3 regions of the Pseudomonas sp. PDNC002 genome follow, and region 2 is predicted to be linked to each of the others. Evidence: predicted binding sites of a transcription regulator. Region 2 holds the regulator's gene; each other region holds the start of a gene.
What was found. The regulator FliA, encoded in region 2, starts transcription of late flagellar genes. The targets are predictions, from matches to a motif close to CTAAAGTTTNNNNNNNNNNNGCCGNTAA.

Region 1 (3,274 bases), 1.4 Mb from region 2:
CGATGTCCGGCATGGAGAAGTAAAAAAGGCCCGCATTGCGCGGGCCTTCTTCATCACGGACAGGTTCAGACGCGGAAGCGGCTGACCAGTACCTGCAGCTCGTTGCCCAGGCGCGCCAGTTCGACGCTGGAGGCAGCGGTTTCCTCGCTGGCGGCGGCGGTCTGCTCGGAGATGTCGCGCACGTTCATCACGCTGCGGTTGATCTCCTCGGCCACGGCGCTCTGCTGCTCGGAGGCGGCGGCGATCTGCTGGTTCATCGACTGGATGGTCGACACGGTGCGGGTGATGGCGCCCAGACGCTCGCCGGCGCGGCGGGTCAGGTCGACGGTGCTGACGGTCAGGTCGCGGCTGGTTTCCATCATCTGCACGGCCTGCTGGGTGCCGCTCTGCAGGCCGGCGATCAGCTCTTCGATTTCCTCGGTGGACGACTGGGTACGCTGCGCCAGGCCACGTACTTCGTCGGCTACCACGGCGAATCCGCGACCGGCGTCGCCCGCGCGGGCGGCTTCGATGGCGGCGTTGAGCGCCAGCAGGTTGGTCTGCTCGGCCACCGCCTTGATCACGTCTAGCACGCTGCCGATCTTCTCGCTTTCGCGCTTGAGCTTGAGCACCGACTCGTTGGTGCGGCCGACTTCGCCGGCGAGGCGGTCCATCTGGTTCACCGCTTCGTTCACCGCGCCTTCGCCATCGCGTGCCTGGCGGTCGGCGGCGGAGGCGGCCTCGGAGGCTTCCTCGGCGTTGCGCGCGACTTCCTGCACGGTGGCGGCCATCTCGTTCATGGCGGTGGCAACCTGGTCGGTCTCGGTCTTCTGGTTGTTTACCCCGGCGCTGGTCTGTTCGGTGACTGCGGACAGTTCCTCGGCGGCGCTGGCGATCTGCGTGACGCCGTCGTGGATGTGGCTGATCAGCTCGCGCAGGGACAGGTTCATGCGCTGCATGCTCTTCTGCAACTGGCCCAGCTCGTCATGGCGAGTGGTGGGAATGTCGCGGCTGAGATCGCCGTCGGCGATGCGCTCGGCATGGCCGAGTACGTCGCGTAGCGGATTGACGATCTGCCCGGTGATGACCCACGCGGCGATGGTGCCCAGCACCAGGGCGATCAGCGCGGCCAGGCCCAGCAAGGTCTTGGCCTGGGCGACGCCGGCGTCGCGCTTGGCGGTCTGGGCGGCGGTCAGGTCGTTGCTCAGCTTCTCGATCTGCTGGCCGCTGTCGCGCATGCGGTCGCGCGCGGCCTGGCTGTCGTTGACCTCATTGCGGTAGTTGGTCAGCGCGCTGCGGTAGGTTTCCAGCGCGTCGAGGGTGCCGCGGAATTCGTCGCTCAGTTCGGGCGGCGAGGTCTTCATGTCGCTCTGCACGCCTTCGATCAGCTGCTGCAGCGCGTTGAAGGCGCCCTGTTCCAGGTTCTGCGCGTCGGTGCTGGTGTAGGCCATCACCTGCAGGCGAGCCTGCATGACCGCACGGCCGAGGCCGGAAAGATCCTGCAGATGCGCCAGGCTCTCGGCGCTGCCGCCGTTGACCAGCTTCTGCTCGGCCTTCTGCAGCCCTTCGCTGACTGCGCCGGCGGACTTGATCAGCACCTGCTTGGCGGCGTCGCGCTCCTCGAAGGACTTCAGCAACTGGGCGTAGAGGCGGCGGTATTCGACTGACAGCTCATGCTGCTGGTCGATGACGCGACGGTCCTCGGTCTCGGTGAATTTCTCGCTCAGGGAGCGATGGCGCTGGTCCAGGCGATCCAGGGTATCGGCCACCGCCTTGGCGTCTTCCGGCGCGCGGGTGGACTGGAACTTCAGCCGGGCGATGCGCAGGTCCTTGGCGATCGCGACCAGCTCGGAGATCTCGCCGAGCTTGTCGCCGCGGTTGATCACGTTGCCCAGGTTGATCCAGCCGGTGAGGGCGATCAGCAGGGTGAGCAGCAGCACCAGGCCGAAGCCTGCGGCGAGTTTGAGTTTGACAGTCAGGTTGTTGAACCAGCGAAACATGAAGGCGGCGCTCCAGGATTGAACGGGGCCGGTACGCATGGCTGAGCGGGGAATGCGCAGAGTGGGGGACGACCGGTACCGCTGATATCGGCGCGGGAGCGTGGAACTGAAGAGTTCCGGAGTGCTTTTTCTGACTGGCGGTTCACGCTGGAGGCCGCGTGGTTACTGGCTTTGCGCCAGTTTCAGTTAGAACAGTCGTGCCAAAAGCGCGGTCACGGCGGTCTCGACACGCAGGATGCGTTCGCCGAGTTGCACCGGGTTCAGTCCGGCCTCGCGCAACTTGTCCACTTCGTAGGGAATCCAGCCACCTTCGGGGCCGATGGCCAGGGTCACCGGTTCGCTGAGCGCGCGCGGGCATTCCGGCCACGGGCCGGGATGGCCGACCAGCCCGAGACTGCCGGCGGCCAGGGCTGGCAGGCGGTCTTCGACGAAGGGCTTGAAGCGCTTCTCGATGATTACCTCGGGCAGCACAGTGTCGCGTGCCTGTTCGAGGCCGAGGATCAGTTGCTCGCGCACGGCGTCGGGTTCGAGGAAGGGGGTCTGCCAGAAGCTCTTTTCCACCCGGTAGCTGTTGAGCAGCACCAGGCGCGGCACGCCCATGGCGGCGACGGTCTGCAGCACGCGGCGAAGCATCTTCGGGCGGGGCAGGGCGAGCAGCAGGGTCAGCGGCAGCTTGGCCGGCGGGGCCTGCTCGAAGCTGACCTGAAGCTCGGCCTCGTTGGCCTCCAGGCGCAGCAGGTGGCCTTCGCCCATCAGGCCGCCGAGGCGGCCGACGCGCATCCGGTCGCCACTCTCGGCGCGGTGGACTTCCTGCATGTGGATCAGCCGGCGGTCGCGCAGGATCACGCGGTCCGCCGCCACGAAGTCGGCGTCGTCGAGCAGCAGCAGGTTCACGGGCGGGTGGCCGGCGGCTGGTCGCCCTTGGATTCTTCTTCCTCTTCCGGGCCGCGCTTGCGGATCAGGTGGCTGAACAGCACGCCGGCTTCGAACAGCAGCCACATCGGCACCGCGAGGAGAGTCTGCGACAACGGGTCCGGCGGCGTGAGGATCATGCCGACCACGAAGCAGCCGATGATCACGTAGGGCCGGATCTTCTTCAGGTAGGCCACGTTGACCACGCCAATCCACACCAGCAGCACGGTGGCGACGGGAATCTCGAAGGCCACGCCGAAGGCGAACAGCAGGGTGAGGAAGTCCAGGTAGCTGTTGATGTCGGTCATCGGTGTCACGCCTTCCGGGGCCTGGCCGAGGAAGAAGTGGAACATCAACGGGAACACCAGGAAGTAGGCGAAGGC
Region 2 (3,274 bases):
CTGACCAAGCTGGACGAAGCGGGAAGCCTCGGCGAAGCTCTGGCTCTGGCTATAAGCCAGCATCTCCCGGTAGCCTATCTGGCCGACGGGCCGAAGATTCCGGATGACCTGCATGTGGCGCGTGCGCACCAGTTGGTCAGCCGCGCGGTGAGCCTGCAAGCGCCGGACGAACCGAGCGAGGACGCCATGGCCGACATGTTCGCCGGCCTTTACCAGCAGCCGGTGCGTCGCGCCAGCTGAGAATTGTGAAGCCCCAGGTGGGGTAGTGGGGCGGCCGACTGGGTTGCCCAAGCGATGCGGATGCTCTGCAAGATGATCCGCGAGCGCCGGCGGCGGGGAGCACCGCAACCGGATTAGCCGAAGCGTCTGATGCGCGACGGTCGAACGACGAGACAAGGTATTGATATGGGCATGCATCCCGTTCAGGTAATCGCAGTCACCGGTGGCAAGGGTGGCGTCGGCAAGACCAACGTGTCGGTGAATCTGTCGCTGGCGCTGGCCGATCTGGGCCGTCGCGTCATGCTGCTGGATGCCGACCTGGGCCTGGCCAACGTCGACGTGCTGCTGGGCCTGTCGCCCAAGCGCACGCTGGCCGATGTGATCGAAGGCGAATGCGATCTGCGCGACGTGATCCTCCAGGGTCCCGGCGGCATCCGCATCGTCCCGGCGGCCTCGGGCACCCAGAGCATGGTGCACCTCACGCCGATGCAGCATGCCGGCCTGATCCAGGCCTTCAGCGACATCAGCGACAACATCGACGTGCTGGTGGTGGACACCGCCGCCGGCATCGGCGACTCGGTGGTGAGCTTCGTCCGCGCGGCCCAGGAAGTGCTGCTGGTCGTCTGCGATGAACCCACCTCCATCACCGATGCCTATGCTTTGATCAAGCTGCTCAACCGTGACTACGGCATGACCCGCTTCCGCGTGCTGGCGAACATGGCCCACAGCCCCCAGGAGGGCCGTAACCTGTTCGCCAAGCTGACCAAGGTCACCGACCGATTCCTCGATGTGGCGCTGCAGTATGTCGGCGCCATTCCCTACGACGAATCGGTGCGCAAGGCGGTGCAGAAGCAGCGTTCGGTGTACGAGGCGTTCCCGCGCAGCAAGGCTTCCCTGGCCTTCCGTGCGGTGGCGCAGAAGGTCGACAGCTGGCCGCTGCCGGCCAACCCACGAGGGCACCTGGAGTTCTTCGTCGAGCGCCTGGTGCAACATCCCACGGGTTCGGCCGTATGACCGCGGCCTCCGGAGCGCGTATGTACAGCAAGGCGCAGGCGCACAACGCCCAGGAACTGCTGATCCAGAAGCACGCACCGCTGGTCAAGCGCATCGCCTACCACCTGCTGGGCCGCCTGCCGGCCAGCGTGCAGGTGGAGGACCTGATGCAGGCCGGCATGATCGGCCTGCTGGAGGCGGCGAAGAAGTACGACGCGGGCAAGGGCGCCAGCTTCGAGACCTACGCCGGCATCCGCATCCGCGGCGCCATGCTCGACGAGGTGCGCAAGGGCGACTGGGCCCCGCGTTCGGTGCACCGCAACACCCGCATGGTCAGCGACGCCATCCGTGCCGTCGAGGCGCGAACCGGACGTGACGCTAAAGATCAGGAAGTTGCTGCCGAACTCAATATGAGCCTCGAAGAGTATTACGGCATCCTCAGCGACACCCAGGGCAGCCGGTTGTACAGCTTCGACGACATGCTGCAGGACGGCGAACAGGGTGGCGGCCTTGCCGAAGACGCTTCGCACCACGAGAACGAGCCTTCCCACGGTCTGGAAGACGAACGCTTCCAGAGCGCGCTGGCCGACGCCATCTCCAAGCTGCCCGAGCGCGAGCGCCTGGTGCTGGCGCTGTACTACGACGAGGAACTCAACCTCAAGGAGATCGGCGAAGTGCTGGGCGTCAGCGAATCCCGCGTCAGCCAGTTGCACAGCCAGTGCGCCGCGCGCCTGCGCTCGCGTCTGGCGGAGTGGCGCGCTCGCTGAGCATCGGGTAGTTTCGCGGCAGCTTCATCCGAGTGAAGAGGCTGAAGGGAATTTCCTTGGGAAAAACCGCAGGTTAGGAATTTTCAGGGTGACGTTTCCTTGACGTCCCCCGCAACAGTGAGCGCACGACGCTCAATGAATTGACGGCACGCCCGGCAGGGCGCGTTTGGTATCGATGGAGGCAGGCTTGGACAAGAACATGAAAATTCTCATCGTGGACGACTTTTCCACGATGAGGCGCATCATCAAGAACCTCCTGCGGGACCTGGGGTTCACCAACACCGCAGAGGCCGACGACGGCACCACTGCGCTGCCGATGCTGCATAGCGGCAACTTCGACTTCCTCGTTACCGACTGGAACATGCCCGGCATGACCGGCATCGACCTGCTTCGTGCGGTCCGTGCCGACGAGCGCCTCAAGCACCTGCCGGTGCTGATGGTGACCGCCGAAGCCAAGCGCGACCAGATCATCGAAGCGGCCCAGGCCGGGGTCAACGGCTATGTGGTCAAGCCTTTCACCGCTCAGGTGTTGAAAGAAAAGATCGAGAAGATTTTCGAGCGGGTCGGCAGCTGAGGCTGACCAAGAGGGCGTCATGGATTTCAACGAATCCGCGGGTGACTTCGAGTCGACCCTGAAAAAACACGCGCGCGAATTGGTCGACTGCCTCGAACGCGGCGACGTTCAGACTGCCGTGCAGCTGATCTCCGAGCTCAACCAGGCGCGTGATCGCGGGCTCTACCAAGAGGTGGGCAAGCTCACCCGCGAGCTGCACAACGCCATCGTCAACTTCCAGATCGATCCCAACTCCCGGCACGCCGAGGAGATGTCGCAGATCGCCGATGCCACCGACCGCCTGTCCTACGTGGTGACGATGACCGAGAAAGCGGCCAATCGCACCATGGACCTGGTGGAAGAGTGCACCCCGGTGGTCATGCACATCGAGACCCAGGCCAAGGAGCTGCAGGAAGACTGGTCGCGCTTCATGCGCCGCGAGCTGGGCCCCGAGGCCTTCCGCGACCTGGCCAAGCGCGTCGAGCAGTTCCTCTATATCAGCGCCCAGGACAGCCGCAAGCTCTCCGCCCACCTGAACGACATCCTGCTGGCGCAGGACTTCCAGGACCTCACCGGGCAGGTGATCAAACGCGTCACCAAGCTGGTGACCGAGGTCGAGTCGAATCTGGTCAAGCTGGTCTGGATGGCGGGGCAGGTCGATCGTTACGCCGGCATCGAGCATGACCACGACGGCATGCGCGACGCGGTGGAAAAAGAAAGATCGTCCAAGGGTGAAGGTCCG
Region 3 (3,274 bases), 210 kb from region 2:
CGGGCTGCATGAAGTGGCCCGCGTCTTCCCACCGCATCGCTCACCGTTTTGTCCGGATCAGCCCATGCAACTCGACTTCACCCAACTGTCCAAGACCGACGCCTATCGCTGGCTGGCTTCCACCGTCACGCCGCGCCCCATCGCCTGGGTTAGCACCCTGTCCGCGGACGGCCACAGCAACCTCGCGCCGTTCAGCTTCTTCCAGGTCATCAGCGATGCGCCGCCGACGCTGCTGATCAACACCAGCGTGCGCGAAGACGGCAGCGTCAAGGACACCCTGCGCAACGTGCGCGAGACCGGCGAACTGGTGATCCACCTGGTCAGCGCCGCCCAGGCCGAGCACATGAACGCCACCGCCGCCTGGTTGCCCCATGGCGTCAGCGAAATCGAGCACACCGGTATCGCCACCGTGCCCAGCGAGCGCGTGGCGCCGCCGCGCGTAGTGGGGGCGCCGGTGGCCTTCGAGTGTCAGTTGGCGGAAATCATGCCGTACCCGGCGCAGAACCCGTCCAGCATGCTGATCTTCGCCCGCGTGCTGCTGGCGCACATCGACGATGCGGTGATGCAGGACGAGCGCCACATCGACCCAGCGCGGCTCGATCTGGTAGGCCGCCTGGGCGGCACCCAGTACAGCTACACCCGCGACACCTTCAGCATGATCCGCCCCAAGTAACGGCGCGTCCGGCGTCAGGCGAACTCCAGCTCCAGGCCAAGCTGCCAGGGGACGCCGCTGATTCGCGCCACCTCCAGCCGTTCGGCGAGCGTGAACAGTTCGGACAGCAGCTCCTGGCGGCGCGGCAGTTCCAGGGCCTGGCAGTGAATCAGGTCGAATATGCCGCGTACCAGGCACAGGCCGGTGTTCCCCTCGAACCAGCAGTCCAGCCATTCGCCCTTCTGATCGTCGCACGCCAGCGGACAGACGAAGCGGCGAATCGGCAGCAGCCCGTGCTTGAGGAGTAGCGGATCGAGGCGTCGCTGTTCGCCGTACAGCTCCGGCAGCATCAGTTCGGTGGTGAATCCAGCGAGTGGGCGCTGCGAGATCAATTGGTAGAAGGCGTTCATCCGAGCACCTGGAGTCGAAAGACAGGTGTCGGAATTTGCGCGGTCAGGGTGCATGGTCGATGTCGGCTATATCCGAATGTCGATTCGGAAACTTCCTTTTAGTGTTCTGGATACGACCTCCACGTATCTCTGTGCAGCATCACCGTGCCATCGCCGCCGTACCCTCTATCCAGTACCCGATGGCGCTCCTAATGTTCCGCCCAAAAGCAACGATAACGATCAGGAGACCTTAGGGATTTCCTGCGGCGCCTTTTGCGGATGGGGGGAGAAGCCATGGTTGCCTACGTGCAGCGTCGTCTGGCCGACATGGGTACAGCGAAGAAACTGGCCATCGGTTTCGGCCTGGTGCTGTTGCTCACCGCCGTGGTGGCGGTGATCGGCGTGACCTCGTTGCGGGCGATTTCCCAGCGCTTCGACCTGCTCAGCGACATGTCGACCATCAACCGTGAAATGCTCGAGATCCGCCAGAGCGAGAAGGATTTCGTCATCGATGCCAGTGAGGCCTCCGCCAAGCGCCTGCGCGAGCATGCCGGCAATTTGAATGACGCGGTAGCGCGACTGAAGACCCAGCCGGACCAGGCCGCCACCATGGCGCAGGCGGAGCAGGGCATCGCCGATTACCTCGCGGCATTCGACAAATTCGAGAAGTCCAGCAAGAGCCGGCGCCTGTCGCTGGATGCCGCCACCTGGTCGGTGAACGGTGCGTCCAACAGCCTGGACATCCTGCAATCGAGCCTCGCCGATGACGGCGCCTACGAACTCAAGGATTCCCAGGGCCAGAAAGGCGAGGAACTGCTGCAGCAGGCTGCCCAGGTCAGCCAGCTCTATCGCCTGGTGCTGCAGGGCCTGAACGAGGCGCGCTCGCGCATGGAGGCCGGCAGCGAGGCCAAGGCCGAGGGTGGCCGCATCAAGTCCGCCGCCGAGGCGCTGGAGCTGTCCGCCAAGCTGCAGGAAAGCATCACCGACCCGACCTACGTGTCGGTGCTCAAGGACGTCATCACCAACATCAACGCCTTCGTCGAGAAGCTCGATGAGTACACCGCCGCGCTGGAGGAAGAGAAACAGGTCCACGCGCAGATGAACGACCGCGCCGCCCAGGTCATGCAGCAGGTCGACAACGCCTATGCTGCGCAGCGCTCGGCGATGCTGGCGCAGCTGCGCACCAACGCGCTGCTGATCATCGGTTCGGCGGTGCTGGCCCTGCTGGTCGGTGCGCTGGCCTCGCTGCTGATCACCTGGATGATCGTGCGGCCGCTGCGCCAGGTGATCGGCATGGCCCGGCGCATCGCCGAGGGCGACCTGAGCGTGAGCGTCGAGGTGCGGCGCAAGGATGAAGTCGGGCAACTGATGGGCGCTGTCGGCAGCATGGCCGACAGCCTGCGCGGCATCGTCAGCCGGCTCAGCGATGGCGTGGGGCAGATCACCGCCTCGGCGCAGGCGCTGTCCAGCGTCACCGAGCGCACCCAGCACGGGGTTAACAGCCAGAAGGCCGAGACCGACCAGGTCGCCACGGCGATGAACCAGATGGCCGCCACCGTCCACGATGTGGCGCGTAACGCCGAAGAAGCCGCCAGTTCCGCCGAACAGGCCGACGGCAAGGTCGCCAGCGGACAGGACGTGGTGCGCCAGACGCTGGGCCGCATCGAGCAACTGGCCGACGCCGTGCGCGCGGCCACCGAAAGCATCGAGCAGCTCGGCCGCGAGAGCCAGAGCATCGGCAGCGTGCTGGTGGTGATCAAGAACGTCGCCGAACAGACCAACCTGTTGGCGCTCAACGCCGCCATCGAGGCCGCGCGGGCCGGCGAGCAGGGCAGGGGCTTCGCCGTGGTGGCCGACGAGGTGCGGGCGCTGGCGCGACGTACCCAGCAGTCCACCGCCGAAATCGAGACGTTGATCGCCGCCCTGCAGAATGGGGCGACTACCTCCGTTCAACGCATGCAGCGCAGCCACGCGCTGGTGGAAATGACCGTGGGCGACGCGGTGCAGACCGAAGCCGCGCTGGGCACCATCGCCTCGGCGGTGGCGGTGATCCACCAGATGAACCAGCAGATCGCTGCCGCGTCCGAACAGCAGAGCGCGGTGGCCGAGGAGATCAGCCGCAGCGTCACCAGCATCCGGGGCATCGCCGACGAATCGGCGCAGGCCATGGAATCCACCGCCTCGTCCAGCGTCGAGCTGGCGCAGCTCAGCCGCGAGCTACAGGGGCTGGTGG

Region 1: the regulator FliA is predicted to act here: its motif matches at 2,064-2,091, upstream of JVX91_RS07595 (methyl-accepting chemotaxis protein).
Region 3: the regulator FliA is predicted to act here: its motif matches at 1,251-1,278, upstream of JVX91_RS15165 (methyl-accepting chemotaxis protein).

Annotation. Positions count from the first base shown of each region.
Region 1 is NZ_CP070356.1:1,649,469-1,652,742, forward strand. It holds gene JVX91_RS07595 (methyl-accepting chemotaxis protein) at 66-1,979, opposite strand; gene JVX91_RS07600 (16S rRNA (uracil(1498)-N(3))-methyltransferase) at 2,166-2,873, opposite strand; gene tatC (twin-arginine translocase subunit TatC) at 2,870-3,274, opposite strand, start outside.
Region 2 is NZ_CP070356.1:3,074,646-3,077,919, forward strand. It holds gene flhF (flagellar biosynthesis protein FlhF) at 1-240, shown strand, start outside; gene fleN (flagellar synthesis regulator FleN) at 406-1,233, shown strand; gene fliA (RNA polymerase sigma factor FliA) at 1,230-1,979, shown strand; gene JVX91_RS14175 (chemotaxis response regulator CheY) at 2,179-2,553, shown strand; gene JVX91_RS14180 (protein phosphatase CheZ) at 2,573-3,274, shown strand, end outside.
Region 3 is NZ_CP070356.1:3,281,309-3,284,582, forward strand. It holds gene JVX91_RS15155 (flavin reductase family protein) at 65-673, shown strand; gene JVX91_RS15160 (hypothetical protein) at 688-1,062, opposite strand; gene JVX91_RS15165 (methyl-accepting chemotaxis protein) at 1,336-3,274, shown strand, end outside; gene JVX91_RS15170 (SulP family inorganic anion transporter) at 3,259-3,274, opposite strand, start outside.